Regions from separate parts of the Dorea amylophila genome, predicted to be linked through region 3. Evidence: predicted binding sites of a transcription regulator. Region 3 holds the regulator's gene; each other region holds the start of a gene.
The links. The regulator Rex, encoded in region 3, represses fermentation and respiration genes when NADH is low (regulators of the CRP and FNR family bind a similar motif). The targets are predictions, from matches to a motif close to ATTGTTAANTANTTAACAAT.

Region 1: a site for Rex is predicted at 5,549-5,568, ahead of OCV72_RS15700 (shikimate dehydrogenase). Genes of this name have one in related genera too.
Region 2: a site for Rex is predicted at 5,337-5,356, ahead of adhE (bifunctional acetaldehyde-CoA/alcohol dehydrogenase). Genes of this name have one in related genera too.
Region 4: a site for Rex is predicted at 4,673-4,692, ahead of gap (type I glyceraldehyde-3-phosphate dehydrogenase). Genes of this name have one in related genera too.

What each region holds. Positions count from the first base shown of each region.
Region 1 is NZ_JAOQJW010000031.1:28,452-36,678, reverse strand. It holds gene pyrB (aspartate carbamoyltransferase) at 1-304, shown strand, start outside; gene OCV72_RS15730 (aspartate carbamoyltransferase regulatory subunit) at 318-764, shown strand; RNA gene rnpB (RNase P RNA component class A) at 814-1,165, opposite strand; gene OCV72_RS15720 (MBL fold metallo-hydrolase) at 1,242-1,943, opposite strand; gene OCV72_RS15715 (MogA/MoaB family molybdenum cofactor biosynthesis protein) at 1,949-2,419, opposite strand; gene OCV72_RS15710 (iron-containing alcohol dehydrogenase) at 2,645-3,793, opposite strand; gene spoIVA (stage IV sporulation protein A) at 3,945-5,417, opposite strand; gene OCV72_RS15700 (shikimate dehydrogenase) at 5,603-6,490, shown strand; gene aroD (type I 3-dehydroquinate dehydratase) at 6,504-7,265, shown strand; gene OCV72_RS15690 (hypothetical protein) at 7,336-8,227, opposite strand, start outside.
Region 2 is NZ_JAOQJW010000015.1:57,635-65,861, forward strand. It holds gene OCV72_RS10565 (DNA-directed RNA polymerase subunit alpha) at 1-737, shown strand, start outside; gene OCV72_RS10570 (bL17 family ribosomal protein) at 828-1,364, shown strand; gene OCV72_RS10575 (NAD(P)-binding protein) at 1,658-3,490, shown strand; gene OCV72_RS10580 ([FeFe] hydrogenase, group A) at 3,484-5,220, shown strand; gene adhE (bifunctional acetaldehyde-CoA/alcohol dehydrogenase) at 5,411-8,032, shown strand.
Region 3 is NZ_JAOQJW010000025.1:40,982-49,208, forward strand. It holds gene ilvA (threonine ammonia-lyase) at 1-45, shown strand, start outside; gene OCV72_RS14210 (beta/alpha barrel domain-containing protein) at 230-1,621, shown strand; gene OCV72_RS14215 (GntR family transcriptional regulator) at 1,635-2,288, shown strand; gene OCV72_RS14220 (NADP-dependent isocitrate dehydrogenase) at 2,328-3,527, shown strand; gene OCV72_RS14225 (ABC-F family ATP-binding cassette domain-containing protein) at 3,628-5,562, opposite strand; gene OCV72_RS14230 (redox-sensing transcriptional repressor Rex) at 5,728-6,369, shown strand; gene OCV72_RS14235 (NAD(P)H-hydrate dehydratase) at 6,464-7,981, shown strand; gene alr (alanine racemase) at 7,984-8,227, shown strand, end outside.
Region 4 is NZ_JAOQJW010000013.1:13,224-21,450, reverse strand. It holds gene gpmI (2,3-bisphosphoglycerate-independent phosphoglycerate mutase) at 1-1,461, opposite strand, end outside; gene tpiA (triose-phosphate isomerase) at 1,557-2,306, opposite strand; gene OCV72_RS09320 (phosphoglycerate kinase) at 2,326-3,519, opposite strand; gene gap (type I glyceraldehyde-3-phosphate dehydrogenase) at 3,612-4,625, opposite strand; gene OCV72_RS09310 (histidinol-phosphatase HisJ family protein) at 4,776-5,612, opposite strand; gene mnmA (tRNA 2-thiouridine(34) synthase MnmA) at 5,660-6,745, opposite strand; gene nifU (Fe-S cluster assembly scaffold protein NifU) at 6,761-7,204, opposite strand; gene nifS (cysteine desulfurase NifS) at 7,257-8,227, opposite strand, start outside.

The DNA of each region.
Region 1 (8,227 bases), on a different contig from region 3:
CGAAGAGGTTGTACGGCTGGAAGATGCCCTTCCTGATCTGGACATTCTTTACATGACCCGTGTTCAGAAAGAACGTTTCTTTAACGAAGAAGATTATGTACGCATGAAAGACTTCTACATCCTGGATAACAAAAAGATGGAACTGGCAAAAGAAGATATGTATATTCTCCATCCGCTTCCAAGAGTAAATGAAATTGCCACAGAGGTAGATAATGATCCGAGAGCTGCTTACTTCAAGCAGGTACAATATGGTGTTTACATCCGTATGGCACTGATACTTACACTTTTGGGAATTGAAGTTTAGGAGGATAATAACAATGGTAAAAAATACATTAACTGTTGGTCGTATCGAAGAAGGATTTGTTCTGGATCATATTCAGGCAGGGCGAAGCATGGATATCTATAAATATCTGCATCTGGACAAACTGGACTGCTGTGTTGCGATCATTAAAAATGCAAAAAGTAATAAAATGGGAAAGAAAGATATCATGAAGATTGAATGCCCTATCGACTTTATGGATCTGGACATTCTCGGTTTTATTGATCATAACATCACCGTAAATATTATTAAAAATTCCGCGATTGTAGATAAGAAAGCGCTTCATCTGCCTCACGAGATCCGCAATGTAATCCACTGCAAAAACCCGCGCTGCATCACCTCGATCGAACAGGGACTGGATCATATATTTGTACTTACCGATCCTGAAAAGGAAGTCTACCGCTGTAAATACTGTGAAGAAAAATACGACGGAAGACGTAAATAATTTCTTTAGGACAAAAAAGAGAACCTGTCAGCTGACAAGTTCTCTTTTTTATACAAGCAAGACGATAAGCCGGGTTATGTCATTGGATGATCATCTATCTAGACCCGTCGTTGCCAGCGGGTTCAAGCGACCTACCTAAGACGTGACGGGCCGCCACATCGTCTTTATCCGGTCTTGCTTCGGATGGGGTTTACATATGCCCCTGCTGTTACCAGCAAGGCGGTAGTCTCTTACACTGCCCTTCCAACCTTACCAGGATCAGATCCTGGCGGTACATTTCTGTTGCACTATCCTTGGAGTCACCTCCACCGGACGTTATCCGGCATCCTGCCCTGTGAAGCCCGGACTTTCCTCACCTGCTGCCTTTCGGCAATTACAGCTGCGATCATCTGTCTTACTTGCATTTTTTCAAAAGCGTTTATTATTATAACACTATTTTATTAAAATAACAAATCTTTTTTATTCTGATTCTTTGCATTACACATTCACTTCAAATACCTGCCCCGGTTCTTTTACCTCTATTACACGGTCTTTGTATGGCTCTGCCTCAGGATTCTCCATCAGACGGTCATAAACTTCGTAATCTCCCCACATATGCATCGGAAACACATATTTTGTATGGGTATGTTTCATAAAATAATCCATTCCCCACGCATACTGATTTTCCTGTCTGGGATCCAGCGGAACAAACGCTATATCAATTACAATATCTTTCAGCTTGTCAATCTCCCTCTGATAATCCTGACGCATCTGTTCATTATAGCTTTCTGTTTCTTCTTCCCAGTGCCACCAGTTCAGATCCCCCGCATGATAGATTACCTTGTCTTCCATATACACAATAAATGCAACCCCCTCATCGGTAGACTGAAGTGTCTGTACCTTTATACCATCAAAATCATATTTCTTATTTGCAGTTACATATACAGTCCGCTCTGACAGTTCCTCTGACTGTTCTTTTCCTGCAATATCTGCTGAAAGGATGTACCGAACATCTGGATATTGCTCACTCCACCCGAAGATTTTTTTATTAAAATGATCATAATGCGAGTGACTGGCAAATACATAAATCTTTTTCTGCTGATCAAATTCCGGAAGGCTGCCCCTGTACCAGTCAAAAATCAGCACATATTCTTTATATTCTGCTGCAAACCCACTATGTTCCAGGTATGTAACCTTCATATCTCCTATACTTCTCCTTTGATGACCTTAACAGCATGTACAAGCTCCGGAAGTAAGTATCTTAAACTCTCCTTCACTGCCTGTGCTTTTCCCGGAAGATTAACAATCAGAGTCTCTCCACAGATTCCTGCCGCACTTCTATTCAGCATACTGCGTCTGGTGAGCTTCATTGTATGTGCCCGCATTGCTTCCGGGATTCCCGGAACCGGTCTTTCTACAATATCCATCGTTGCTTCCGGTGTACAATCGTCCGGATTGCACCCTGCTCCACCTGTGGTAAGGATCAGATCTGCTGCTTTTCCATCTGCCAAACGTTTCATAATTGCGGACAATACTTCTCTGTCCAGCGGCAGTGCTCTCATAAATACAACTTCCAGTCCGGCTTCTTCCGCTACAAGCTTTACTGCCTCTCCGCTTTCATTCGCTTTTGTCCCTTTGTATATATCTGTATTTGCTGTAATAATTGCTACTTTCATATTGTACCTCCAACATTTATCTGTGATAGTCATATACCTTTATATTTTAACTCTTTTGTCATGATAATGCAATCTTATAAGCTTTATTTCCGACACTTACGGATGCCAAAAAACTTATTCCACGGCTTTCCGCATGTTCCCACAAAAAAAGATTCACATTTTCCATTTTCTAAAATATTGGTCAAAATGTGAATCTTTTTCTATTATCTTTTTTCGCTATTTTATTTACAGTGCTTTGCGGTACAACATCTCCACATCCTTTAATGTTGTCTGTCTTGGATTAGCCGCAATATTTCCACTCTTCATCGCATCTACAGCCATCTGCGGAATCTTGTCTTCTGTTACACCGACCTCAGAAAGAGTCTTTGGAATACCAAGAGATGCATTTAATTTCTTGATCTCTGCCACCAGCATCTCTGGTTTGAAATCTTTTACCGGCTCTTTATCTTCACTGATATAATTGTAGATTTTTTCATAGCGTCCGTGATCTGCCAGCGCATTATACTCTACGATCACAGGAAGCAGAATAGAGTTCGCCACTCCATGCTGTACACCAAAGAATGCGCTGACCGGATGTGACATAGCATGTACATCTCCCAGTCTTGCCCATGCAAATGCAATTCCGGCAAACATACTTCCTGACATCATTGCACATGCAGCTTCCTCGTCCTTTCTGTTTGCCACAAATCTACGGATATTACCACCGATCAGTTCCATTGCTTTTTCTGCCATTGCATCAGAAAATGGGGAGGCGCCAAGTGACGTATATGCTTCCCATGCATGGATCAGTGCATCAATTCCACATGAAGCCGCAACCATTGGTGGTACAGACATGATCATCTCCGGATCTAACAGTGCATATTTTGGAAGTAATTCGTAACTGAATACTGTCAGTTTATAATTTCTGGAGGTATCTGTAATAACGGAGAACGCCGTCACTTCACTTCCCGTACCGGCTGTTGTCGGAATTGCAATGATTGGTTCGATCGGTCCCGGAACAAGATGTGCACCTTCATACTCTGTAATGGATCCGCCGTATCTTGCCAGAACACCTACCGCCTTGGCAACATCCATCGGGCTTCCGCCTCCAAGTGCTACGATACTTGTCGCTCCTGATTCCTTATATACCTTTGTCGCCGCATTTACCATATCCACTGTAGGGTTTGGAAGAATATCAAGAAAACTTACTGTTTCTATACCTTCTGTCTCCACAATATCCAGCACTTTCTGTACGACTCCTAATTTTTCCAGCCCTCTGTCTGATACTACCATCATCTTTTTAGAACCGCTTTTTTCAAGAAGCTCCGGCAGTCTTTTTAAAGAACCTACACCAAATACAATATCCTGCGGTACTTTGAACGTGTAATCTTTCATTTTTATCATCCTCCAGATTCTTATTATCTATTATGGTAAAAAAAGAGACCACACCCTGACGAGTATGGCCCCTTTACCAATTTCTAATTCATATTATAGACACGGTCATTCACAGATTTCAAGTATTTTTTCATATTTATTTACTTTTTTTCTAAATGATAATGCATACCATGCCTCCATTACTGTCATTTACGATTTTCTGCATACTATCCTGAAGTTTTTCCTGGCTTTCTTCATTGATGACCGCCATCTTATTTTTCAGGCCGTCCATAACCAGTTCTTCCACTGTTTTTCCGAATATACTGGTTTTCCAGATACCTCCTTCCATTTTTTCTTCATTTTTAATATACTGGATCAAATCTTCCGCCTGCTGCTCATTTCCAACAATCGGGGCTATCTCCGTCTCTATATTTGCACGGATCAAATGAATGGAAGGCGCCTGCGAATGAATTTTCACCCCATATTTATTTCCCTGTCTGATGATCTCCGGTTCATCCAGAATAATCTCTTCTTTTGTCGGACTGACTACTCCATACCCTTTCATCCGGACTGCTGTAAATGCATCTTCTACATTTTCATATTCATTCTTTAACATTGAAAGCTTCTTCAGCGTCTTTATCAGGTCATACTGACCTGAAATTGTAGTTCCCGTCATCTCGCTCAACATTTCATAATAATACTTTTCATACATATGGATCCGAATGATAACACAGCCTGTATCCATCTGTATCTGTTCTACATACCAGTCTTTTATGTAAGAACTGTCCGGCCTCCCGGTCAAAGATACCGCATCCTTAATTTCTTCAAGATTTCCAAGAATTTCTTGTATATGTTCCAGCAGATCCTGTTTGATCTTATGCGTAACCGGAAGCATTTCCACCCATTTCGGTATATAAAACTGTACCTCCGATACCGGAAATTCATACAAAACGGCCTCCAGAATCTGGTAAATATCTTCTTCTTTTACCTGTTCACAATTTACAGTCATCGCTCTGACCTGATAGGTATCTTCCAGCTTTTTAACCTTTTCTTTAGCTTCCTGTCCATGCGGTTTTTTTGAATTTACCAATACCACGAACGGTTTCCGGATCGACTGAAGTTCCCTTATCGTACGTTCCTCCGCATCTTCATAATTATCTGACGGGATATCTGTGATCGTTCCGTCTGTTGTGACCACGATTCCTATCGTTGCATGCTCACGTATCACTTTCTGGGTACCTGTCACTGCCGCTTTGGTAAATGGTATTTCTTCCTGGTACCACGGGGTTTTTACCATACGTTCATGCCCGGCCTCCTCGTATCCCGAAGCACCCTTCACCAAATATCCGACACAGTCTATCAGACGAACCTTCACTTCAACGTCCCGGTTCAGATGTATTACTGCCGCATCTTTCGGTACAAATTTTGGTTCTGTTGTCATAATCGTTTTGCCTGCGGCAGACTGCGGAAGTTCGTCTCTTGTCTGCTCTTTCATATGTTCATCTTCCATTCTCGGCAATACCATTACATCCATAAAACGCTTAATAAATGTCGATTTCCCCGTTCTTACCGGTCCTACAACACCGATATAGATTTCTCCGTGCGTTCTTGCTTTTATATCTTTATATAACTGTTCTGTGTCCACTTTCCCTGCTCCTTCCCGTTGTGCTGTTAAAGTATATGCACTTCTTCGCTCTTTATAGAACTTGCACTGCAGATCAATAGTCATTTTCTATCATTTCCGTATCTGTTTAGCATTTGTTTATGCATCTATAATTTGTTAAAATATAAGCAAAGATAAAGTTTTATTACAAAAAGGAGATTATTATTATGGAAAGACATCAGATTACCGGACACACCGAATTAATCGGTCTTCTGGCTTATCCAATCCGCCACTCGCAGTCACCTGCAACACATAATGCAGCTTACGAAAAGCTGGGTGTTGATATCGTAAATCTCGCATTTGAAGTAGATGCACCTGAACTTGAAGATGCAATCAAGGGCTTACGTGCACTGAAGCTCCGTGGTGCCAATGTTTCTATGCCAAATAAGACAATCGTACATCAGTATCTGGATGAAATCTCTCCAGCTGCCAAACTCTGTGGTGCGGTAAATACCATCGTCAATAAAGACGGCTACCTGGTCGGACACATCACAGACGGTATCGGTTATGTACAGTCTTTAAAGGACAATGACATTGACCCTACCGGAAAGAAAGTAACAATTGTAGGTTCCGGCGGAGCTGCTACTGCTGTTGAGATCCAGGCTGCACTGGATGGTGTTGCTGAGATGTCTATCTTCGCAAGAGATGACAAATTCAAACAGAATGCACTCGATACGGTAAAGAAAATCAACGAAAACACCAATTGTAAAGCAACATTCTACCCACTGGAAGATCTGGACAAATTAAAAGAAGAGATGCATTCATCTTATCTTTTCACAAATGCCACAGGTGTTGGAATGAAACCGCTCGAAGGAATTACCTATATTCCTGATCCTTCTTTCTTCCGCCCTGATCTTATCGTAACGGATGTTGTCTACGCACCACACGAAACAACAATGCTCAAAATGGCACGACATGCAGGATGTAAAACAATGAATGGTCAGGGCATGATGCTCTTCCAGGCAATTGCCGCTATCGAACTGATTCTCGGCAAACGTGTGGACAGCGAATATATGAAAGAAAAACTGGGAATTTCCTACGTTTATGAAGATTAAGGAGAAGTTTTCTATGAACACTGTAAAAGTAAGAAATCTGGAACTTGGAAACGGAATTCCGGCAATCTGCATTCCTAATGTCGGTAAGACAAAAGAGGACATCCTTTCCCTTACCCGTACATATCTTGATATGCATATGGATCTGATGGAATGGCGTATGGACTGGTATGAAGATGTCGAAGATATTGCAAAAGTCACAGAACTCGTAAAAGAACTTCGTAATGTAATGGGTGATACTCCTCTTCTCTGTACATTCCGTACAGACAAAGAGGGCGGCGTACATCCAATGTCCACAGAAAAATATGCCGAACTTAACAAAGCAGTTGCAGCAACCGGCAATGCTGATATTATTGACGTAGAGATCTTTACAGGAGATGACATTGTACGGGAGATGATTGATACAATTCACGCTTCCGGTGCAAAGGTCATTGCCTCTAACCATGATTTTGACAAAACACCTGCCAAATCTGATCTTCTATACCGTCTTCGCAAAATGCAGGATATGGGAGCCGATATCCCTAAGATGGCTGTTATGCCGCAGACGAAAAAAGATGTCCTGACTCTTCTTTCCGCAACTGAAGAGATGGCATCCGACTATGCCGACAGGCCGATCATCACGATGTCCATGGCAGGGCTTGGAAGTATCAGCCGTATTGCCTGTGAGATATTTGGATCCTGTCTGACATTTGGTTCCGGCGCACAGGCTTCTGCACCCGGACAGATTGGAGCAGAAGCATTACATCAGGCACTTCAGATTGTGCACGATGCACTGTAAAAAAATTCAAGCAAAGAGAGGGCCCATGGATATTCCCACAGGCCCTCATTTTATGTTTATTTTATTATTTTTATTCCTGATTTTTCTGGGCAAGAAGCCTCTGCACTTCTTCGTTTCTTTTCGCTTCTACCTGATCCAGTTCTTCCGTTGTAAGCGCTCCCAGTTTTTTCTTCTGGAAATCCATATTTGAAAGTAACAGGTTCATTACAAAACCGACAAGCAATGCCCATCCGGATCCTTTGAATGCCAATACCGCTGCCATAACACCTGCAATACTCTTATCTGTGTTAGACTGACAGTATTCCATACCTATTCTGGCACAGACATAAGCCTGGAACAATAATGTGATTGCCGATCCGACTCCCATGATTGGTTTCATGAAAGATACGATCGGTACCAGAATAACACTGATAAATGTCGCCATACGGAAAGAACTCATTCCACCGATCAATGATTTCATTGCTTTCTTTCCTTCTTTATAGCGCATTGCTACCGATACGGTCATTCCAACCCAAAGCGGTCCTGCCAGTGGCGGGAATGGTGCGAAAATCGCAAGGATCAGGTTTCTCAGTCCACTGATCAGATTTGATCTGCTCGAGTTAAAGTCAATATATTCATCGCTTCTGCTCTCCTGTGCTTCCTCTACCAGAGTCTTTGATGTAACAAAATCTCCAAATGCCAGTACATAGCAGATCAAGGCCAGAGGTATGGCACTGATGAACTTTGAAAGCGGAGGGAAACCTACCGCAAAGATACTGACTGTATGGAATATATTACTGAAATCAGGAATTCTGATGACTGTTCCAAGTTCTAATACAGGTTTTGATAACTCTCCAAGAGCAACCCCTGCTACCATAGCAATCAGATACGGGAACAAATTGCCGTATTTTGCCATGATATCTAATATTTTATATTTACTTCTGTTCTTTTCGCAGAATGGTGAAAAGCTTAAAAATGCGAGC
Region 2 (8,227 bases), on a different contig from region 3:
TCACAGAGATCATCATGAACCTGAAATCTCTGGCAATCAAAAACACATCTGAATCTGATGAGCCTAAGACTGCTTATATTGAGTTCGAAGGCGAAGGAGTTGTAACAGCAGCTGACATTCAGGTGGATCAGGATATTGAAATCATGAACCCGGAGACTGTAATCGCTACATTAAACGGCGGTGCAGACAGCAAATTGTATATGGAACTTACCATTACAAATGGAAGAGGCTACGTGAGTGCTGATAAGAATAAGAATGACGAACTGCCAATCGCAGTGATTCCAATTGATTCTATCTACACTCCAGTGGAACGAGTGAACCTTACAGTAGAGAATACCCGTGTCGGACAGATTACAGACTTTGATAAACTTACACTGGATGTATACACGAACGGCACACTGCTTCCGGATGAAGCTGTAAGTTTGGCTGCAAAGGTACTTAGTGAACATCTGAAACTCTTTATTGATCTGTCAGAAGTAGCACAGGCTGCTGAAGTTATGATTGAAAAAGAAGACGATGAAAAAGAAAAAGTTCTTGAGATGAGCATTGACGAACTTGAACTTTCTGTTCGTTCATACAATTGCCTGAAGAGAGCTGGTATCAATACAGTTGAAGAACTGACAAACAGAACACCGGAAGATATGATGAAAGTACGTAACCTTGGACGTAAGTCTCTGGAAGAAGTACTTGCAAAATTAGATGAGTTAGGCTTAAGCCTCAGCAAAGGTGAAGAATAATCTGTCAGTAAGCCCGTAAGTGCATGGCAGAGCATTTGGCTAGTAAGCCCGAAGAAGCATAACCAAGTGTTATAATGGAGGATATTTAAAATGGCAAAATATAGAAAACTTGGCAGAACATCAAGCCAGAGAAAAGCATTATTAAGAAACCAGGTAACAGCACTTCTGAACAACGGTAAGATCGTTACAACAGAAGCTAAGGCTAAAGAGATCCGCAAGATCGCTGAAGGACTTATCGCATTAGCTGTTAAAGAAAAAGATAACTTCGAAGAAGTTACTGTAAAAGCTAAAGTTGCCCGCAAAGATAAAGATGGCAAGAGAGTAAAAGAAGTTGTAGATGGTAAGAAAGTTACTGTATATGACGAAGTTGATAAAACAATCAAAAAGGATATGCCAAGCAGACTGCATGCTCGTCGTCAGATGCTGAAGGTTCTTTATCCTGTAAAGGAAGTTCCAACTGCACAGGCTGGAAAGAAGAAAAATACAAAAGAAGTTGATCTTGTAGCAAAATTATTCGATGAGATCGCTCCTAAGTATGCAGATCGTAACGGTGGATACACAAGAATCGTTAAGATTGGTCAGCGTAAAGGTGATGCAGCTATGGAAGTTCTGATTGAACTTGTATAGTTAGAAGTCAATAAAAATATTGAAAACCTCACACAATCATGTGTGAGGTTTTTTTCTGCATAAATGACACCGAAAAAAGACAGACAGGAAATTTCGTAAAACAGATAATCAAGATTTGTTAAAAATCTGACTATAGCGTTAAATTTACTACTATTAACAAATATGATTACAAATTATCGAATAAATGATATAATACCGATATCACATTTGAAATGAATTGCGCAAAAAACTGATAATTGCAATTCATATGTACTGTAAATTGAAAACAAACAGATGGAAGGTAGGAATAAAGAATGAGCAGACTGGAAATTGCCTCTCCAAAAAAAGCAAAGATCGTAATGGAAGGCCTTTATAAAGATCTGGAAAGAAGAATCGAATCAAGTCCTCCGGGATTATGTCCTGTAGATATGGCAAGAGCATTTCTTGAGTTATGTCATGCACAGACCTGTGGAAAATGTGTACCTTGCCGTATCGGATTAGGTCAATTGAACAATTTCATCCGTGAAGTACTGGATGGAAAAGCAACTATGAAGACGCTGGATATTATGGAGCAGACTGCACTTTCAATCATGGAATCAGCAGACTGTGCAATCGGATATGAGGCTGCTAATATGGTATACAAAGGATTGATCGGTTATCGTGATGATTACGTTGAACATATCCAGAACGGAAGATGTACCTGTACCTATAATCAGCCGGTACCATGTGTATCTTTATGTCCTGCACATGTAGATATTCCGGGATATGTTGCACTGGTAGGTGAAGGCAGATATGCAGATGCGATCCGTCTGCTGAGAAAAGATAATCCGTTCCCGACTACATGTGGATTTATCTGTGAACATCCATGTGAAGCAAGATGTAGAAGAAATATGGTGGATGATTCTATTAATATTCGTGGATTAAAACGTGTAGCAGCAGATTTTGCGGGAGAAGTTGATCCTCCGCAGTGTGCACCGGATACAGGAAAAAAGATTGCAATCCTTGGTGGAGGACCTGGTGGTTTGAGTGCAGCTTATTATCTGCAGTTAATGGGACATCAGACAACTGTATATGAGATGCTTCCGAAATTAGGAGGAATGCTTCGTTATGGTATTCCGAACTACAGACTTCCGAAAGACAGACTTGACGATGATATCCGTGCGATACTGAAGACAGGTGTACAGGTGAAAAATGGTCTGAAGATCGGTCAGGATATTACAATCCAGCAATTGAGACAGGAATACGATGTTGTTCTGATTACAATCGGGGCAAGTACAGATAAAAAATTAGGATTGGAAAATGAAGATGCAGACGGAATCCTATCAGCTGTACAGTTCCTGCGTAACGTAGGGAAGAATCAGATTATGGATTTGACAGGAAAAGAGGTTGCTGTTATCGGTGGAGGTAACGTATCCATGGATGCAGTCCGTACAGCAAAACGTCTGGGTGCCAAGAAAGTAAGTATCGTTTACAGACGAAGGGTTGCGGATATGACTGCACTTCCGGGAGAAATAGACGGAGCAGTTGCAGAAGGTATTGAATTACAGACATTGAAAGCACCGTCATCCATTGATGTAGATGAGAATCATCATGTAAAAGGAATCTATGTGACCCCTCAGATGGTGAGCTCGATCAGAGACGGAAGAGCAAGCATCAAACCTACAGGTGAAGAAGATATTTACATACCATGCGATGTATTAATCGTAGCAATCGGACAGAATATCGAAACACATCACTTTGAACAGGCTGGTATTCCGGTTGAACGTGGGAAAATTGTTACCAAAAGCACGGGCGCATTCGAGAACCTTCCGGGTGTATTTGCCGGAGGAGACTGTGCAAGCGGACCGGCTTCAGTTATTAAGGCAATTGCAGCTGCAAAAGTCGTAGCAGCTAATATTGATGAGTATCTTGGATATCATCATGAGATTTCCTGCGATGTTGAAATTCCGGAAGCGCATCTGGATGATCGTACACCTTGTGGAAGAGTAAATCTTACAGAAAGAGAAGCGTGTGAAAGAGTCTGCGATTTTGAGGCAGTGGAAAATTGTATGACAGAAAAAGAAGCGAAACAGGAAGCAGGAAGATGTCTTCGCTGTGATCACTTCGGATACGGTATATTTAAGGGAGGCAGAGAGACATTATGGTAAATCTTACAATAGATGGAAGAGAGATAACGGTAAAAGAGAATACCACGATCATGGAAGCTGCATCCCAGAATGGAATTCCAATTCCGAAACTTTGTTATTTAAAAGGAATCAATGAAATTGCGGCCTGTCGTGTCTGTGTAGTGGAATTAGAAGGAAAAGAGAAACTTATCACCTCATGCAATAATGTCGCAAAAGAAGGTATGGTCATTCATACGAACAGTCCGAAAGTCAGAAGACACAGAAGAACAACGGTAGAGCTGATCCTTTCGCAGCATGACTGTGAATGTGTTACCTGTTCCAGAAGTGGAAACTGTAGTCTTCAGACGGTTGCAAATGACCTGAATATTATAGATATTCCGTTTAAAATGGAGATTGAAAGACAGCCATGGAATAAAGAATTCCCATTGATCAGGGATTCTTCCAAGTGTATAAAATGCATGCGCTGTGTACAGGTTTGTGAAAAAGTACAGGGACTTGGTGTATGGGATGTGGAAGGAACAGGATCAAGAACTACGATCAATGTGGCTGGTCACAGGACAATAGAAGAAGCTGACTGCGCATTATGCGGACAGTGTATTACACATTGTCCGGTTGGTGCGTTAAGAGTAAGAGATGATACAGAAGATATATGGGATGCAATTGCAGATCCGGACAAGATTGTAGTTGCACAGGTAGCTCCGGCTGTCAGAACAGCATGGGGTGAGGAATTTGGACTTTCTGATGATGAAGCAACAGTTGGAAAGATCCTTGACGCTTTGAAGAGAATGGGAGTCGACTATGCTTTTGACACCACATTTTCGGCTGACTTGACAATTATGGAAGAAGGGACGGAATTTTTGCACAGATTTACTGCAGGGGAATTGAAAGAGCGTCCGATGTTTACTTCCTGTTGCCCGGGATGGCTTAGATTTATCAAATCACAGTATCCACATCTGGTGAGACAGCTTTCAACGGCGAAATCACCGCAGCAGATGTTCGGAGCTGTGATGAAGACTTACTTTGCAGAGAAGCTCGGAGTATCTCCGCAGAGGATTTACACAGTATCAGTAATGCCATGTGTGGCAAAAAAAGAAGAAAAGGAGATGGAACTGTTCTATCAGGAATATGAAGGACATGATGTTGATACGGTTATTACGACGAGAGAACTGACAAAGATGATCAAATCAGCGCATATCAGTCCGGATACACTGTCAGATATAGAAAGTGACCGGCCGATGCAGGATGGAACAGGAGCAGGTGTAATTTTTGGTGCAACAGGAGGTGTCATGGAGGCAGCTCTTCGTACGGCATACTATCTACTTAAGAGTGAGAATCCGCCGGAAGATGCATTTAAAGCGGTAAGAAGTACAGGATTCAATGAGAATGAGGGAATCCAGGAGGCGGATTTCCAGATTGACAATGTAACTGTCAGAACGGCTGCAGTTAGTGGTCTAGGCAATGCACGGGCACTTCTGGACCGTATTAACAAAGGGGAAGTACATTACGACTTCGTAGAAGTCATGGCTTGTCCCGGAGGATGTGTAGGCGGCGGTGGACAGCCGATTCATGATGGAAGGGAGATGGCATACGAAAGAGGACGTAAACTCTATCATCTGGATGAGAATGCAAAACGCAGATTTTCGCATGAAAATCATGATGTACAAAAAATGTATGAAGAATATTTTGTAAAACCAAATTCGCCGAAATCACACATGCTGTTACATACTGAGCACAATTTGGAACGTTTTTAAATATCAATGTGTACAGAAGAAGCTGCCTGTGGCAGCTTCTTTGTGTATAGTGAAAGAGGTGGTAAAAGCAACCTGTTAAAGAATTATCAAATATGTGAAAAAAATATCAAAAACATATTGACAAAGAATTAACAAATGGTTATACTAAAACCATCGAAAACAAACAAAAACTCACAGGAGGATAATCAACATGGCGACAAAGAAAAAAGAGAATGTAGTACCAGAGATTATTGACAACGTAGAAGCTCTCGAAGCTAAGATGAAAGCAATGAGAGAAGCTCAGAAAAAATTTGCTACCTATACACAGGAACAGGTAGACAAGATCTTTTTTGAAGCAGCAATGGCAGCAAATAAGATGCGTATCCCACTTGCTAAGATGGCAGTAGAGGAGACAGGACGTGGACTTGTAGAAGACAAGATCATCAAAAATCATTACGCAGCAGAGTATATTTATAATAAGTATAAAAATGACAAGACATGTGGTGTGATTGAAGAAGACAAAGCATACGGAATTAAAAAGATTGCAGAACCAGTTGGTCTGGTAGCAGCCGTTATCCCAACTACAAACCCTACATCAACAGCAATCTTTAAGACACTGATCTGTTTGAAAACAAGAAATGCAATCATCATCAGTCCACATCCGGCAGCAAAGGCATGTACAATTGCGGCAGCGAAAGTTGTTCTTGATGCAGCAGTAAAAGCCGGAGCACCGGAAGGAATCATCGGATGGATCGATGTTCCGTCATTAGAGCTGACAACAACAGTTATGAAAGATGCTGATGAGATCCTTGCAACAGGTGGTCCTGGAATGGTTAAATCTGCATATTCTTCAGGAAAACCGGCACTTGGTGTTGGACCTGGTAACACACCTGTTATCATTGATGATTCCGCAGATATTAAGATGGCAGTTAACTCCATCATCCATTCTAAGACATTTGACAATGGTATGATCTGTGCTTCTGAACAGTCAGTAACTGTACTGGACAGCATCTATGATGAAGTTAAGAAAGAATTTGCATACCGTGGATGCTACTTCCTTAAGAAGGGAGAAGAACTTGATAAAGTCCGCAAGACAATTATCATTAACGGTGCGTTAAATAATAAGATTCCTGGAAAATCAGCATATGAGATTGCAAAATTAGCCGGTGTAGATGTACCGAAAGCTACAAAGATCCTGATCGGAGAAGTAGAATCTGTTGATATTTCAGAAGAATTTGCACATGAGAAATTATCTCCTGTACTGGCTATGTACAGAGCTAAGACATTTGATGAGGCTCTTGCAAAAGCTGAGCAGCTTGTTGCAGATGGTGGATACGGACATACATCATCACTTTACATCCACCCATCACAGACAGAAAAGATTGAGAAACATCAGCAGGCTATGAAGACTTGCCGTATCCTGATCAATACACCTTCATCACAGGGTGGTATCGGAGACCTTTACAACTTCGGACTTGCTCCATCTCTTACACTTGGATGTGGTTCTTGGGGAGGAAACTCTGTATCTGAGAACGTAGGTGTGAAACACCTGATCAATATCAAGACAGTTGCAGAGAGGAGAGAAAACATGCTGTGGTTTAGAACACCTGAGAAAGTATACTTTAAGAAAGGCTGCATGCCTGTAGCATTAGATGAACTCGGAACTGTAATGCATAAGAAGAAAGCGTTCATCGTAACAGACAGTTTCCTGTACAAGAATGGTTATGTAAAACCGATCGAAGATAAATTAGATCAGATGGGAATCCAGCATACATGCTTCTTTGAAGTTGCTCCAGACCCAACTCTGCAGTGCGCTAGAAGAGGTGTAGAACAGATCAGAGCATTTGAGCCAGATACGATCATCGCTCTTGGTGGTGGATCCGCAATGGATGCCGGAAAGATTATGTGGTTAATGTATGAGCATCCGGAAGCAAAATTCGAAGATATGGCTATGGACTTCATGGATATCCGTAAGAGAGTATACACATTCCCTAAGATGGGAGAAAAAGCTTACTTTATAGCTATCCCAACATCTTCAGGAACAGGTTCAGAAGTAACTCCATTCGCAATCATCACAGATGCTGATACAGGAGTAAAATGGCCTATCACAGACTACGAATTAATGCCAAACATGGCTATCGTAGATGTTGACAATGCAATGACAGCACCTAAGGGACTGACAAGTGCATCTGGTATCGACGTAATGACACATGCAATCGAAGCATATGTATCTATCATGGCTACAGACTTTACAGATGGTCTTGCTATGAAGGCAGTAAAAGCAGTATTTGATTACTTACCATCTGCATATGAGAATGGTGCTAATGATCCAATCGCAAGAGAGAAGATGGCTAACGCTTCATGCATGGCTGGTATGGCATTCGCAAATGCATTCCTTGGACTGAACCACTCTATGGCTCACAAACTTGGTGCATTCCATCACCTGCCACACGGTATTGCTAACGCTGTAATCCTGACAGATGTAATGCGTTACAATGCTGCAGAAGTACCTACAAGAATGGGAACATTCTCTCAGTATCAGTATCCACATGCACTTGCAAGATACGCAGAATTAGGACGTTTTGCAGGATGCAAAGGTAAGACAGATGAAGAAGTATTTGAGAACTTCATCGCTAAACTGGAAGAACTCAAAGAGAAGATTGGCATTAAGAAGACAATCAAAGATTACGGTGTAGATGAGAAATACTTCCTGGATACATTGGATGATATGACAGAGCAGGCATTCAACGACCAGTGTACAGGAGCTAACCCAAGATATCCTCTTATGAGTGAGATGAAAGAAATCTACCTGAAATGCTATTATGGAAAATAAAAAGGCGTAAATATAATATCCATGAGTTTTTGTTTGTAGATTGGATAATGTATTGAGCATAGGAAAAGTGCAGCGTTTGACGTTGCACTTTTTCTTATGTCAAAATATTGATAAAAAAATAACAATAAATATGCAGGGTGAAAAATAGTGAAAAAAATATCAAAAACTATTTAAAAATCTGACAATAAGGTATAT
Region 3 (8,227 bases):
GACGAAGGCTTAAGTCCTAGAGAAGTCAATGCCAAGCTTTATTAATATGATACCAGAGAACTTTTTCAGCGACTATTCAAAAAATGATTATGGAAATCCCATAATCATTTTTTTTGAATAAATATCCATAATAATACTTGACAACACATGTATCATTGTATACAATTATACATGTTGAATTTAGTACTTTACTACGAAAAATTATTTTTAGAAAGCAGGCGATGAAAGAATGGAAAACAGGAAAGTATACCTGGATAATCATACAAATTTATTGCAACTGGAAGAACACATGTACCCGTTGGTAGATGTAAAGACGCCGAATGTGTTTCGTAATCTGTTCCATTATGATGAGATTCCGAAAATCGCATTCAATGACCGAATTGTTCCGCATTGTATGCCGGATGAAATCTGGATTACAGATACAACATTCCGGGATGGTCAACAGTCACGTGCCCCATACAGTACGGAGCAGATCGTAACATTATATGATTATTTCCATCGTCTGGGTGGTCCAAAAGGAAAGATCAGACAGTGCGAATTCTTTCTTTACAGTAAAAAAGACAGAGATGCTGTATACAAATGTATGGAAAGAGATTATAAATTTCCGGAAGTAACAAGTTGGATCCGCGCAAGCAAGAAAGATTTTCAACTGGTAAAAGAGATTGGAATGAAAGAAACAGGTATTCTAGTGAGCTGTTCGGACTATCATATTTTCTATAAATTAAAAATGACCAGACGTGAGGCAATGGAGCATTATCTGTCTATTGTAAGGGAATGCCTTGAGACAGGAATCAGTCCGAGATGTCATCTGGAAGATATCACCCGTTCCGACATCTACGGATTCGTGATCCCGTTCTGCCTGGAACTGATGAAACTGATGGATGAGTATAAGATTCCGGTTAAGATACGTGTCTGTGATACGATGGGATATGGAGTAAATTATCCGGGAGCAGTAATTCCAAGATCTATTCCGGGAATTATCTATGGTCTGCGTGTACATGCAGGTGTTCCGAGTGAACTGATCGAATTCCACGGACACAATGATTTCTACAAAGCAGTCAGCAACTCTTCAACCGCATGGTTATATGGTGCTTGTGGCGTAAACTGTTCGCTTTTCGGAATCGGGGAACGTACCGGCAATACACCACTGGAAGCGATGGTATTCGAATATGCACAGCTTCGCGGTACACTGGATGGCATGGATACAACAGTCATCACAGAGATGGCAGATTATTATGAAAAAGAGATTGGTTACCGGGTTCCTTCCAGGACACCATTCGTTGGCAAGAACTTTAATGTGACCAGAGCCGGAATCCATGCAGATGGACTCTTGAAAAACGAAGAGATTTATAATGTATTCGATACCGATAAATTCCTGAACCGTCCGCCGCTTGTGGCAATTTCCAATACTTCGGGACTTGCAGGTATTGCCCACTGGATCAATACATATTTTAAGCTTCCGGATGATAAGAAAGTGGATAAGAATTCAGAACTGGTAAACGCAGTAAAAGACTGGGTAGATGAACAGTACGAAGAAGGACGTGTAACCGTTCTTACAGATGATGAGCTGATCGCAGTTATTGATCAGAACTGCAAAAGACTGGGTATAGATTTGATTTAATTGGGGTGTTTTTATGGAAGAATATCAGGACAGATCCTTACGAGGAAGAGTGTTCCGGCATCTGCGGGAAGATATTCTGAATGGGGTATATAAAGATCATGAAGAATTAAGGGAAGTAACAATCGGTGAAGAACTGGGGGTAAGCAGAACACCGGTAAGAGAAGCCTTAAGACAATTGGAGTTAGAAGGACTGGTTACGATCATTCCGAATAAAGGTGCATATGTGACAGCCATTACCAGAAAAGATGTGAAAGATATCTATAAGATACGTTCGCAACTGGAAGGGCTGTGTGCCAACTGGGCAACAAAATATATTACGGACGCGCAGATTGAAGAACTGGAAGAAGTGATTCTTCTGTCAGAATTTCATTTACATAAGAAAGGATCCGGACAGATTGAACAGATGTCAGAAATGGATGGTAAGTTTCATAAGATATTGTATGAGGCATCCAACAGCAGGATCCTGGAACATGTATTGACAGATTTTCACAAGTATGTACAGCTTGCAAGGACGATGTCGATTGAAGCACCGGAGCGTGCCGAAAAGTCAATAGAAGAACACCGAGAAATACTGGAGGCAATCAAGGCAAAAGATGCGGCAAAAGCAGAACAGCTTGCAAACGAACATATATTACATGTGATGGAAAATCTGCATCTGGAAGAATAATGAAAGATGCCGCGAACAGATAGAAAGGAGACAAACATCATGGCAAAAATTAAAATGACAACACCAATCGTAGAGATGGACGGGGACGAAATGACAAGAATCCTCTGGAAGATGATCAAAGAAGACCTTCTGGAGCCATATATTGAACTGAACACAGAATATTATGATCTGGGTCTGGAGCACAGAAATGAGACGAATGATCAGGTGACTATCGATGCAGCCAATGCGACCAAGAAATATAAAGTAGCCGTAAAATGTGCAACCATCACACCAAATGCAGCACGTATGACAGAGTATGATCTGAAAGAAATGTGGAAGAGCCCGAACGGAACGATCCGTGCAATACTGGACGGAACAGTATTCCGTGCACCGATCGTTGTAAAAGGAATTGAGCCATGTGTAAAGAACTGGAAAAAACCAATCACTATTGCAAGACATGCATATGGAGATGTATATAAAAATACAGAGATGAAGATTCCTGGACCTGGAAAAGTAGAACTGGTATACACGGCAGAAGACGGCACAGAGACCAGAGAACTGGTACACAACTATGCAGGACCGGGTGTTGCACAGGGAATGCATAACTTATGCGGATCTATTGAAAGCTTTGCGAGAAGCTGCTTTAATTATGCATTGGATACAAAGCAGGATCTGTGGTTCGCAACAAAAGATACGATCTCTAAGAAGTATGACCATACATTCAAAGATATTTTCCAGGAAATCTTTGACAAAGATTATGCCGAGAAGTTCAAAGAAGCCGGAATTACATATTTCTATACTTTGATCGATGATGCGGTTGCAAGAGTTATGAAATCAGAAGGTGGATATATCTGGGCATGTAAGAACTATGACGGAGATGTAATGAGTGATATGGTTTCTTCCGCATTTGGTTCTCTTGCAATGATGACATCTGTTCTGGTATCACCGGACGGAAATTATGAATATGAGGCAGCTCATGGAACGGTACAACGTCATTATTACAAGCATCTGAAAGGGGAAGAGACTTCTACAAACTCTGTAGCTACAATTTTTGCATGGACAGGTGCTCTCAGAAAACGTGGTGAGATGGATGGAAATTCCGAATTGACAGCGTTCGCAGATAAGCTTGAAAAAGCAACCATCGATACCATTGAAGAAGGTAAGATGACAAAAGACCTGGCATTGATCACGACACTGGAAAATCCAACTGTATTGAACAGCGAGGGATTTATTAAGGCAATTGCCGAGAAATTAAAGTAGATAATATATGACAAAAACACCATACAATGTGAAAATTTCCGAATGAATTTGACGGATCACAGTGTATGGTGTTTTTATGTATGAATGAACAGCGTATAAATTAAGCGTCTTCCGCTAATTCCTCCCATTTCATATATAATTCTTCTAATTCTTCCGCTATGGTGGCTTTTTCTTTTGCCAATTCCTGGCATTTTACAGAGTTGGTGAAGATTTCTTCCTGAACCATCAGGGCATCAATCTCACCGTCGCGGTCTTCCAGTTCACCGATACGTTCTTCCGTTTTTTTAAGCTCATTCTGACGTTTGCGGAGTCTTGCCTGGGCTTCCTTTTGCTCCTGCCAGCTGAGTTTTGACTCGGATACATTCTTGTCTGTACTGTTATCTGAAACGGATGAAGATGTAGAAGCTGCTCCGGCATATGCGGTAGTGAGTTCTTCTTTTTTCTCCAGATAATAGTCATAATTTCCGATATAATTTACAAATGTATGATTGACAAGATCTAGAATCCGTGAAGCGGTCTGATTGATGAAATAACGGTCATGAGAGACATAAAGTACGGTGCCGGTATAATCATTCAAAGCATTCTCAAGGATTTCTTTGGATGCGATGTCCAAATGGTTGGTCGGCTCGTCGAGGATCAGGAAATTTGCTTCAGAGAGCATCAGTTTCGCAAGAGATACACGTCCGCGTTCCCCACCGCTCAAAGAACTGATCTGTTTGAAGACATCATCACCGGTAAAAAGAAATGCTGCAAGCACATTCCGGATTTCCGTATTCGTAAGAGTCGGATAATCATCGGAAATCTCGTCAAAAATTGTTTTCTCCATATGAAGGACATGATGTTCCTGATCGTAGTAGCCGATCTTAACATTGGAGCCAAGTGTATAAGTACCGGAATCGGCAGATACCACACGGTTTAAAATCTTAAGAAGCGTAGTCTTTCCTGTCCCGTTATCACCGATTACTGCAACATGTTCACCTCGTTTGATCTCAAGATTAACGTCTGTAAAAAGCTCCTGTCCGGGGAAAGATTTGCTTAAATGTTCAACAGTCAGGACATCATTGCCGCTTACACAGGATGGTTCCAGTTTCAGATGTATATCTGTATTAACTTCTATCGGTTTTTCGATAGTCTGCATCTTTTCCAACATCTTTTCACGGCTTTCGGCACGTTTGATGGATTTTTCACGGTTGAAAGAACGAAGCTTTTCGATAACTGCCTCCTGATGCTTGATTTCCTGCTGCTGGTTAAGATACTCCTTCAGGCGTATGTCGCGAAGCTGCTGCTTCTTTGCTGCATAGTCACTGTAGTTTCCCATATAAGTACGAAGTTCTCCAAGCTCGATTTCAAGAACTTTCGTGACAACTTTGTTCAAAAAATAACGGTCGTGAGACACGATCAGCACAGCTCCCTGGTAGTTTAGAAGATAGGTTTCAAGCCATGCAATGGAATTCAGATCCAGATGGTTGGTTGGCTCATCAAGAAGCAAAATGTCTGGTTTCGTTAACAGAAGCTTGCCAAGAGATACACGGGTTTTCTGTCCTCCGGAGAGAGTGTCGACCGGTTTGGTGAAATCATTTTCCGTAAATCCAAGTCCTTTTAACACACCGGTAATCTCACTTTCGCAAGAATAGCCATTCTCACGTTCAAAAGTGGCCATAAGGCGATTGTAAGTTTCCAGACGGTCGTTCAGAGCGTCACCGGAGAGATGCTTAAGTTCCATCTCAATCTCGCGGATACGGCGCTCCATAGCGATTATATCGGCCTTTGCGGTGCGGACTTCTTCATAGATCGTATTACCGCTTTGCATCTCCTGATGCTGGGCAAGATAGCCAAGCGTCTTACCTTTTGTCAGAATGACGTTGCCGTCATCCGGGGCTGATTCGCCTACAATCATTTTGAGCAGAGTAGACTTACCGGCACCGTTCGGTCCGACAAGAGCTGCTTTTTCGTGATCTTCTATATGGAAGGATCCATCTCTGACGATGAGGTGTTCACCGAAAGATTTCTGGATCCCGTGACATGCTAATATCATATATTTCCTCCTGCGTTGTGGATAATTGATACATTCGTATTCGTAAAATGCATTTGCACATGCTATTTTATTATAACGGAAATTGTATAAAATTCAACAATAGTTTGACAATAATCTTTCAATTTTATATAATTATTTCAGACTATGATTGGAAGGGTGAATATAGTGGAAGAAAGAGAGATTTCTCGTGCAGTCATTCGTAGATTGCCGAGGTATTACAGATATTTGGGTGAACTGCTGGAAAATGGTGTAGAGCGTATATCTTCGAACGATCTGAGTAAGCGTATGAAGGTGACTGCATCACAGATTCGTCAGGATCTGAATAACTTTGGCGGATTCGGCCAGCAGGGATATGGTTATAACGTAAAGTATTTATATACAGAGATCGGAAAAATTTTAGGATTGGAAGAAGATCATAATATCATTATCATCGGTGCCGGTAATCTTGGACAGGCACTGGCAAATTATGCAGCTTTTGAGAACCGTGGATTTATCCTGAAGGGAATCTTTGATGTAAATCCAAGACTTCAGGGTGTCTCTATCCGAGGCGTACCGATCCGCATGATGGATGACCTGAAAGCATTTGTACAGAACAATAATATTGATATTGCAGTGCTGACGATTCCAAAAGAGAAAGCAATTGAAGTGGCGAATATGCTGGTTGATAACGGAGTGCGTGCAATTTGGAACTTTGCGCACACAGATCTGAATCTTCCAGATAATATTGTTGTCGAGAATGTACATCTGTCAGAAAGCCTGATGCAGCTGTCATACAATATCAGTCGTTACAAAGAGGATCATAAGTAAATTATTATAAAAGAAAAAGGCGTGTAGGAGTAGTCCGGAAGATGGACATATTTTTACACGTTCTTTTGTTGCGGTAAGTATAAAGCAGGACTTGATGGGAGATGATTGGATGCAGCTTTGGGTGAATGCAGCACAGATGAAAGCAGCAGATCAGTATACAATTCAAAAATTAGGGGTTCCTTCCCTGGAATTGATGGAACATGCGGCGCAGGCGTGTGTACAGGTATTAGAAGATGAAAAGGTTGATCTTTCGCATGTCTGTGTTGTCTGTGGTTCGGGTAATAATGGAGGGGACGGTTTCGCAATTGCCCGCATTTTACAAAATAACAGATACTCCGTAGAGACATTTTGTGTGGGAAACCCGGAACATTATACCGAGGAAACACAGGAACAGATGCACCGCTTACAGGAATGCGGCGGGAAGATTACTTATGGAATGCCGCAGGAAGACTCCTATAGTGTGGTCATAGATGCTGTCTTTGGAGTGGGGTTGAGTCGTAAAGTAGAGGGCAGATATCGTCAGGTGATCGAACAGATGAACCGGATGAGGGGAACAAAATTTGCGGTAGATATCCCGTCCGGACTTTCTGCCACAACAGGCTGTATCCTGGGCTGCGCTTTCAAAGCGGACTATACAGTGACATTCCAGTTAAAAAAGATTGGTCTGGAACTGTCACAGGGCAGAACTATGGCCGGCAGGGTTATCGTGCCGGATATCGGCATTTCTACAGATTCTATCTGTGAGGATCAGGAAATAGTCCGGACAGCCGGAAAAGATATCTATCGGAAGATGCTGCCGGACAGACCGGAAGATTCAAATAAAGGCACGTACGGAAGACTCCTCGTGATAGCCGGAAGCAAAGGAATGGCCGGGGCCGCTTATCTGAATGCGCATGCCGCTTACATGACAGGAGCAGGACTGGTGAGAATATACACTTCCTCAGATAATCGGGAAATCTTACAGACACTCCTTCCGGAAGCAATTGTCACAACATATGAGGAATATAATAAAGAAGAACTGTTATCACTTCTTACATGGGCAGATAGCGTATGTATCGGTTCGGGCCTTGGAATGAGCAGGCTTTCCGAAAAAATATTAAAAACTGTGATTGAATATGTAAAAGTACCGTGTCTGATCGATGCAGACGGACTGAATCTTCTTGCAGAAAATAAAAATTATCTGAATCAGATGGCCGAGCGCAGATTTGTGATCACACCGCATATGAAAGAAATGTCAAGACTTACAGGCACTCCTGTAGAGGAACTGAAAGCAGACAGGATCCAGATCCTGAAAGATTTTATTTCAAGATACCGGATTACCTGTGTACTGAAAGATTCGAGAACTCTGATCGCAAGCGAAGAGAAAGGTATACGTATGAACCTTACCGGGAACAGTGCGATGGCAAAAGCCGGATCGGGAGATGTTCTCGCCGGCGTGATCTCCGGATGGATGGTGCAGGAAAAAGAAGCGGAAGATGCTGCAGAATTAGGCACATATATACATGGATTGTCCGGTGACCTTGCAAAATTTGAAAAAGGCGTATATAGTGTAATGGCGAGAGATCTGATAGAATATATCAGTAAAGCATTAATGAAACTGGAGGAAGAATAACAGTGAAGCAATATACAAGAGTTTTAGCCAGAGTCAATTTAGATGCGGTTGAATATAATATAGAAATGATGAAAAAAAATATTCATAAGAATACCCAGATGATGGCAGTCATCAAAATGGATGGTTATGGGCACGGGGCTGTCCAGATCGCAAAACTTTTGGAGCCGATGGATTACATCTGGGGATATGCCGTTGCCACATTGGACGAGGCGATACTGATCAAGGATGCATGCCTGAAAAAGCCAG
Region 4 (8,227 bases), on a different contig from region 3:
ATCAGCCAGGCATCCGTCTTCTTTCAACTTGTATGCAGGATCTGCGTTTACAAGGATGAATGGTACAGGATTGGTTGTATGTGCTGTAAATGGCTCTTTTGTCTCTTCATCGATCATGTACTCCGCATTACCGTGATCTGCACAGATGAACATCTGTCCGTCAGCTTCTTTTAATGCTTCGTAAGCCTTTCCTACACACTCGTCAACTGCTTCAATGGCTTTTACAGCAGCTTCGATCACACCAGTATGACCTACCATGTCAGGGTTGGCAAAGTTAATTACGATAACATCATACTTATCAGACTTGATTGCTGCAACGAGCTTATCACATACTTCATATGCACTCATCTCTGGCTTCAAATCATAAGTAGCAACCTTTGGAGATTTTACAAGGATTCTGTCTTCCCCTTCATTCGGTTCCTCTACACCGCCATTGAAGAAGAATGTTACGTGAGCATACTTCTCTGTCTCAGCGATACGTGCCTGTTTCTTGCCGTTCTTTGCAAGGAACTCACCAAATGTATTAGTGATTTCTTCTTTCACAAATGCGACCTGTTTATTTTCGATTGTAGCATCGTATTCTGTAAAGCATACAAATGTTGTCTTGATTCTGTCTCCTCTGTCAAATCCGTCAAAGCTGTCGTCACAGAATGTTCTTGTGAGCTCTCTTGCTCTGTCCGGGCGGAAGTTGAAGAATACTACGGAATCATTTTCTTTGATCGTTGCAACCGGTGCGCCGTCCTTTGTTACTACAAATGGTACTACGAACTCATCCGTTACATCTGCGTCATAAGAAGCCTGGATTCCTTCTGTTGCAGAAGCGGCTGTCTCGCCTTCGCCTGCTGAAAGTGCCTTGTAAGCCTTTTCTACACGATCCCAGCGGTTATCACGATCCATTGCATAATAACGTCCGGAAACGCTCGCAACCTCTCCTACGCCGATTTCTTTCATCTTAGCTTCTAACTGCTCTACATACTCTTTTCCTGAAGCCGGTGGTGTATCACGACCGTCAAGGAAGCAGTGTACGTATACTTTCTCAAGTCCCTGTCTCTTAGCCAGTTCCAGAAGGCCGAAAATATGTCCGATGTGGCTGTGAACACCACCGTCAGATACCAGCCCCATCAGGTGCAGTGCAGAATCATTCTTCTTGGCATTCTCACATGCAGCCAGAAGTGCTTTATTCTCAAAGAATACACCATCTTCAATTGCCTTTGTGATCTTTGTCAGTTCCTGATAAATGATACGTCCGGCACCCATATTCATATGACCAACTTCTGAGTTACCCATCTGTCCGTCCGGAAGTCCTACTGCAAGTCCGCTGGCATTTCCTTTTACACATGGATATTCTGACATCAGTTTATCCATAACAGGTGTTTTTGCCATAGCAATTGCATTACCTTCTGTCTTTTCATTCAGTCCATAACCATCTAAGATCATAAGTACTGTTGGTTTCTTACTCATTTTTAATATCACCTTTCGTCTTAAATATCACTTTTACAGCATAAAACCGCAGGAAGCAGTCAAACGAAAGCCTCCTGCGGCTGATTTTCTAAATCTTATTTGTAGTTTACGATCTTTCCGAAATCAGCTTTCAGAGATGCTCCACCTACAAGTCCGCCGTCGATATCAGCCTGAGCGAATAACTCTGCTGCATTTCCAGCGTTTACAGATCCGCCGTACTGGATACGGATAGCTTCTGCTGTAGCTTCATCATATACTTCAGCGATGCATGCACGAATACCAGCGCAAACTTCTTCAGCCTGCTCTGTAGTAGCTGTCTTACCTGTTCCGATAGCCCAGATTGGCTCGTAAGCGATCACTGCTGTCTTAGCCTGATCAGCTGTTACATTCTGGAATCCAACTTTCACCTGCTGACGGATGAAGTCCATTGTTACACCCTGTTCTCTCTGCTCCAGAGTCTCTCCGCAGCACATGATTGGTGTAATACCATGCTCGAAAGCTTTCAGCATTTTCTTATTTACTGTCTCGTTTGTCTCTGCAAAGTATTCTCTTCTTTCAGAGTGTCCAAGAACAACGTATTTTACTCCTGCATCTGTAAGCATAGCCGGAGAGATTTCTCCTGTATATGCTCCGCTTTCTTCAAAATACATATTCTCAGCACCAACCTGGATATTGGTTCCCTTTACAGCCTCTGCTACAGGGATAATGTCGATTGCAGGTACGCAGAATACTACGTCTACATCTTCATTCGCTACTAATGGTTTTAATTCTTCAACTAAAGCTACTGCTTCACTTGGAGTTTTGTTCATTTTCCAGTTTCCGGCTACGATTTTCTTTCTTGCCATCTTTCCAAATCTCCTTATTCTATTTATCATTAGCTGCTGCTACACCCGGGAGTTCTTTTCCTTCAAGGAATTCAAGAGAAGCTCCACCACCTGTTGAAATGTGTGTCATCTTATCTCCATATCCCAGCTGGTTAACTGCTGCTGCAGAATCTCCTCCGCCGATGATTGTTACAGCGTCTGTGTCTGCAAGTGCTTTTGCAACTGTTTCTGTTCCTTTTGCAAATTTAGGCATCTCGAAACATCCCATTGGTCCGTTCCATACAACTGTCTTAGCATCTTTTACTGCATCGCTGAAGATCTTAGCTGTCTCTGGTCCGATGTCGAGTCCCTCCCATCCTTCCGGGATCTCTCCAGCTTTTACTACCTGAGTATTTGCATCATTAGAGAAATCATCTCCGATAACGTTATCTACAGGAAGAAGAAGTTTTACACCTTTGGCTTTTGCTTTTTCGATCATATCAAGTGCATACTGGCAGTAATCTTCTTCCAGAAGGGATTTTCCGACTGTTCCGCCCTGTGCTTTTGCGAATGTATATGCCATTCCTCCACCGATGATCAGAGTATCTACTTTTTCAAGAAGGTTCTCAATTACAGAAATCTTGCTTGAAACTTTTGCTCCGCCAAGGATTGCTACGAATGGTCTTTCCGGATTGTTGACTGCATTTCCAAGGAAATCAATTTCTTTCTGCATAAGGTATCCAACAACTGCTGTATCTACGTATTTTGTAACTCCTACGTTAGAGCAGTGTGCACGGTGTGCTGTTCCGAATGCATCGTTAACAAATACGTCGCAAAGAGAAGCGAGATCTTTACTGAATGCATCTTCATTCTTTGTCTCTTCTGCTCTGTAACGTGTGTTTTCAAGGAGGATAACATCTCCATCTTTCATCTCAGCTACTGCTGCTTTCGCATTTGGTCCAACAACTTCCGGATCAGCTGCAAATTTTACTTCCTGTCCAAGGAGTTCTGAAAGGCGAACTGCTACAGGAGCAAGAGATAATTCTGGAACCGGCTGTCCCTTTGGCTTTCCAAGATGAGAGCAAAGGATAACCTTTCCGCCATCAGCGATTAATTTTTTGATTGTAGGAAGTGCTGCAACAAGACGATTCTCGTCTGTAATCTTTCCATCGATAAGTGGAACGTTGAAGTCACATCTTACAAGTACTTTTTTCCCTTTTACGTTAATGTCATCTACAGATTTTTTATTAAGCATAGTACTGCCTCCTGGTTATATATTTTATAACTGCAAAAAGGGTCCGGCCCAATAAGACCGGACCCTTTGTGAGTCTTAATTCATGCTCTAAATTATGCTAATTCAGAGAAGTATTTGATTGTTCTTACCATCTGGCTAGTGTATGAGTTCTCATTGTCATACCAAGAAACAACCTGAACTTCTGTAGTTCCGTTTTCCAGTGGAAGTACCATTGTCTGAGTAGCATCGAATAATGAACCATATCTCATTCCAACGATATCGCTAGATACGATTTCATCTGTGTTGTATCCGAAGGACTCTGTAGAAGCTGCTTTCATAGCTGCGTTGATTTCATCAACTGTTACATGTCCTTTTACAACTGCTGTAAGGATTGTTGTAGATCCTGTAGGTGTTGGTACACGCTGAGCAGATCCGATTAACTTTCCGTTCAGTTCTGGGATAACAAGTCCGATTGCTTTTGCAGCACCTGTGCTGTTAGGTACGATGTTAACTGCAGCTGCACGAGATCTTCTGAGGTCACCTTTTCTCTGTGGTCCGTCAAGAGTCATCTGATCTCCTGTGTAAGCGTGAATTGTGCACATGATACCAGACTCGATTGGTGCAAGATCGTTAAGAGCTTTTGCCATTGGAGCCAGGCAGTTTGTTGTACAAGAAGCTGCAGAAATTACTGTATCTTCTGGTTTCAGTGTTTCGTGGTTTACGTTATATACGATAGTTGGCAGGTCGTTTCCAGCTGGTGCGGAAATAACAACTTTTCTTGCTCCTGCTTTGATATGAGCAGATGCTTTTTCTTTAGATGTATAGAATCCTGTACACTCCAGAACTACGTCTACACCGATCTCTCCCCAAGGAAGTTCTTCAGCGTTAGCTTTAGCATAGATTTTGATTTCTTTTCCATCAACGATGATAGAATCATCTGTTGCTTTTACAGTATCAGCTAAAGCGTATTTTCCCTGTGAAGAATCATATTTTAACAGGTGTGCAAGCATCTTAGGAGATGTTAAGTCGTTGATTGCTACAACTTCATATCCTTCTGCTCCGAACATCTGTCTGAATGCAAGACGTCCAATACGTCCAAATCCATTAATCGCTACTTTTACTGCCATGATTAATTCCTCCTAAAGTTTGTTTATTAACTACTTATGCAGTCTACATTGTGAAATCTTTCTCAAGCCCTTTAGAAGCTCTATCAAGACCTCTCAACTGCTAATAATTGTACTTTATCTGATACAAAATTTCAAGAGGTTTTCCTATTTTTATATAAGTTGCTTAAAAACAGGCTTTTGTTCAAAAAATTCTGTATAATATTTAAAGCCGCAGGACTTCAAAATTTCTTCTGCCTTTGCAAAATCATACGCAATATGCTCCGGTTTATGTGCATCGGCTCCAATCGTAATGATCTCACCGCCAAGCTCACGATAACGCTTCAATACATCCGGATGTGGATGTGCGAACGGAAGGCCATACTTCAATCCGGCCGAATTCACTTCCAGACCCTTTTCCTTCTCAATCAATAGTTTCAAAATCTCGTCTATAATATCCTCATAATCTGTATACGAATATTCTTTTTCCCTTGATTTTCCATATCTTACAACATAATCCAGATGACCAAGTGTCTGAAAGCAATCCGAAGTTCTCACATTTTCCAGCGTTGTCTCCATCATCAGACGGTACGCCTCTTTGTCAGTACGGTCTGTAAAAAGCTTTTCTGCCGCAGGATCAGTATATAATATGTTCCCTTCCACATCTTTCTTATACGGAACATTGTGAACCGATCCAATCACGAAATCAAACGGATATTTCTTCGTCAGTTCTTCATAATAATCTTTCAGATATGTCCTAAGTCCCAGTTCTATTCCAATCCTGATATTCAGTTTTCCTGCATATTCTTCCTGAAGTTTCTGCATTTCCACAAAATAAGCATCCACATCAAAGATACCTTCTTCTCCCCATTCCAGATCATCCTTGTCAAAATGATCCGTAAAGCAAATGGTTTTCAACCCTTTTCTGACTGCCTCATCCGCCATATCGCATGGACAGGCTTCGGAATCCGTTGAAAACCATGTGTGCATATGCATATCCGCCTGTATCATAACTTATTCCTCTTTATTTTGTATTTTATCAATATTCTTTATGTTTCCTACTTATCCGCAATGATCGTTCCGCCGCCAAGTACGTATTCTCCGTCATATAATACAACAGCCTGTCCCGGTGTGATCGCTCTCTGCGGCTCTTCAAATGTACAGAGGATCTCATCTTCTCCCGTCTTTTCAACGGTACACCATGCACCTCTGTGATTATAACGAATCTTCGCCCACACTCTTTTCGGCTCTGTCAGATCTTCTACTGTCATGAAATTCACCTGATCTGCGCGCACATAACGGGACATAGATTCCTCATTTGATCCCACTACAACTTCATTGGTTTCCGGGCGGATCTCCAATACGAACACCGGATGTCCGAGAGACAGTCCCAGACCTTTTCTCTGTCCCACCGTATAATGAATGATTCCTTTATGTTTTCCGACAACCGTTCCATCCGAAAGCACGAAATTGCCCGGCGTAATCTTTGCATCTGAATTTTCTTCGATATAAGACGCATAATCTCCATCTGACACAAAGCATATATCCTGACTGTCCGGCTTATGTGCAACAAGAAGGCCTATTTCATCTGCCATTGCGCGGATCTGATCTTTTGTATATTCTCCAACCGGCATCAGTGTCTTCGAAAGCTGATCCTGTGTAAGGTTATAAAGTGCATATGTCTGATCTTTTGCCGCAGTCGCAGAATTACGGATTGCATATCTTCCATTCGACAGCTTCTCTACCCTAGCATAATGTCCCGTTGCTATATACTCCGCACCAATATCAAGGCTTCGCTTTAACAATGATTCCCATTTCACATATCGGTTACAGGCGATACACGGGTTCGGCGTTCTGCCATGCAGATAGTCATCGATAAAATAATCGATCACATTTTCTTTAAATTCTTTCTTAAAATTCATGACATAATACGGGATTTCAAGTGCTGCAGCCACTCTTCTTGCATCATCCACCGCGCTCAGACCACAACAGCCGCCATGTTCTTCCATCGCGGCTTCTTCTTCATCCTGCCAGATCTGCATCGTAACTCCTATTACGTCATATCCCTGATTTTTTAAAAGCCAGGCTGCCACGGAGGAGTCAACCCCTCCGGACATCCCGACTACAACTTTTTTCTTTTCCATATAAAGTTCTCCGGCTTAGTATTCTTCCTCTTCTGCCTCTTCACCTTCGTGAATATCAGACTTCGGTTTCTCGAGTCCTTCAATCTTAATATCATGCTTCTCTGCGTAGTCCCATAAAGCTGCGTGGATTGCTTCCTCCGCAAGCAGTGAGCAGTGTACTTTTACCGGCGGAAGTCCGTCAAGCGCTTCCATAACTGCTTTATTTGTAACTTCCATTGCTTCCTGGATCGTCTTTCCTTTTACCATCTCTGTTGCCATACTGCTGGTTGCAACAGCTGCGCCACATCCGAACGTTTTAAATTTTACGTCACGGATGATCTGATTGTCGTCGATATCAAGGTAAATTCTCATGATATCTCCACATTTTGCATTTCCTACGGTTCCAACGCCACTGGCATTTTCAATTTCTCCTACATTTCTTGGATGTTCAAAATGATCCATTACTTTTTCTGAATACATATCTCAATTACTCCTTTTATATCTTTTATCTGAATTTTTATTCCTGTCTCTGTTATTTCTGTTTTTTGATAAAGTCTTCATACAGAGGAGACATTTCTCTTAAATGTGCAACAATTTCTTTCAGATTGTCTACAACATAATCAATGTCTTCTTTCTCAATCTCTTCGTTCAACGTCAGACGCAGAGATCCGTGTGCAATTTCATGCGGCAGACCAATCGCAAGCAATACATGGGACGGATCCAGTGATCCGGATGTACATGCAGATCCGCTGGATGCACAGATTCCTTTCATATCAAGTTTGATCAGAAGCGATTCTCCTTCTACAAACTGGAAGCTGAAGTTGGCATTGTTCGGAAGGCGGTCTGTTCTGTGTCCGTTCAGACGGCAGTATGGGATTTCATTCAGAACTCTGTCGATCAGATAATCTCTGACTTCTCTTTCTTTCGCTGTTCTTTCTTCCATATTCGCTGCTGCACGTTTTGCTGCAGTTCCGATTCCTACGATTCCCGGAACATTCTCTGTACCTGCACGGCGTTTTCTCTCCTGTGCTCCGCCATGAATAAATGAACGGATTTTTACTCCTGTACGGATGTACATGATTCCGATTCCCTTCGGTCCGTTAAACTTGTGTCCGCTGGCACTTAACATATCAATATGACATTCATCTACATTAATTGGAAGCTGTCCGAAAGCCTGTACCGCATCTGTATGGAACAGGATTCCATGCTCATGAGCGATTTCTCCGATCTCTTTGATCGGCTGAATCGTACCAATCTCATTATTTGCAAACATAACAGAGATCAGGATGGTTGTCGGACGGATTGCCGCTTTTAAATCATCCAATTTTACTTTACCATCTTCATCTACATCCAGATATGTGATCTCGAATCCTCTTTTTTCAAGATATTCAGCTGTATGAAGAATTGCGTGGTGCTCAATCTTTGTTGTGATAATGTGATTTCCTTTGTTGGCATAAGCTTCCGCTGTACATTTCAATGCCCAGTTATCAGATTCGGATCCGC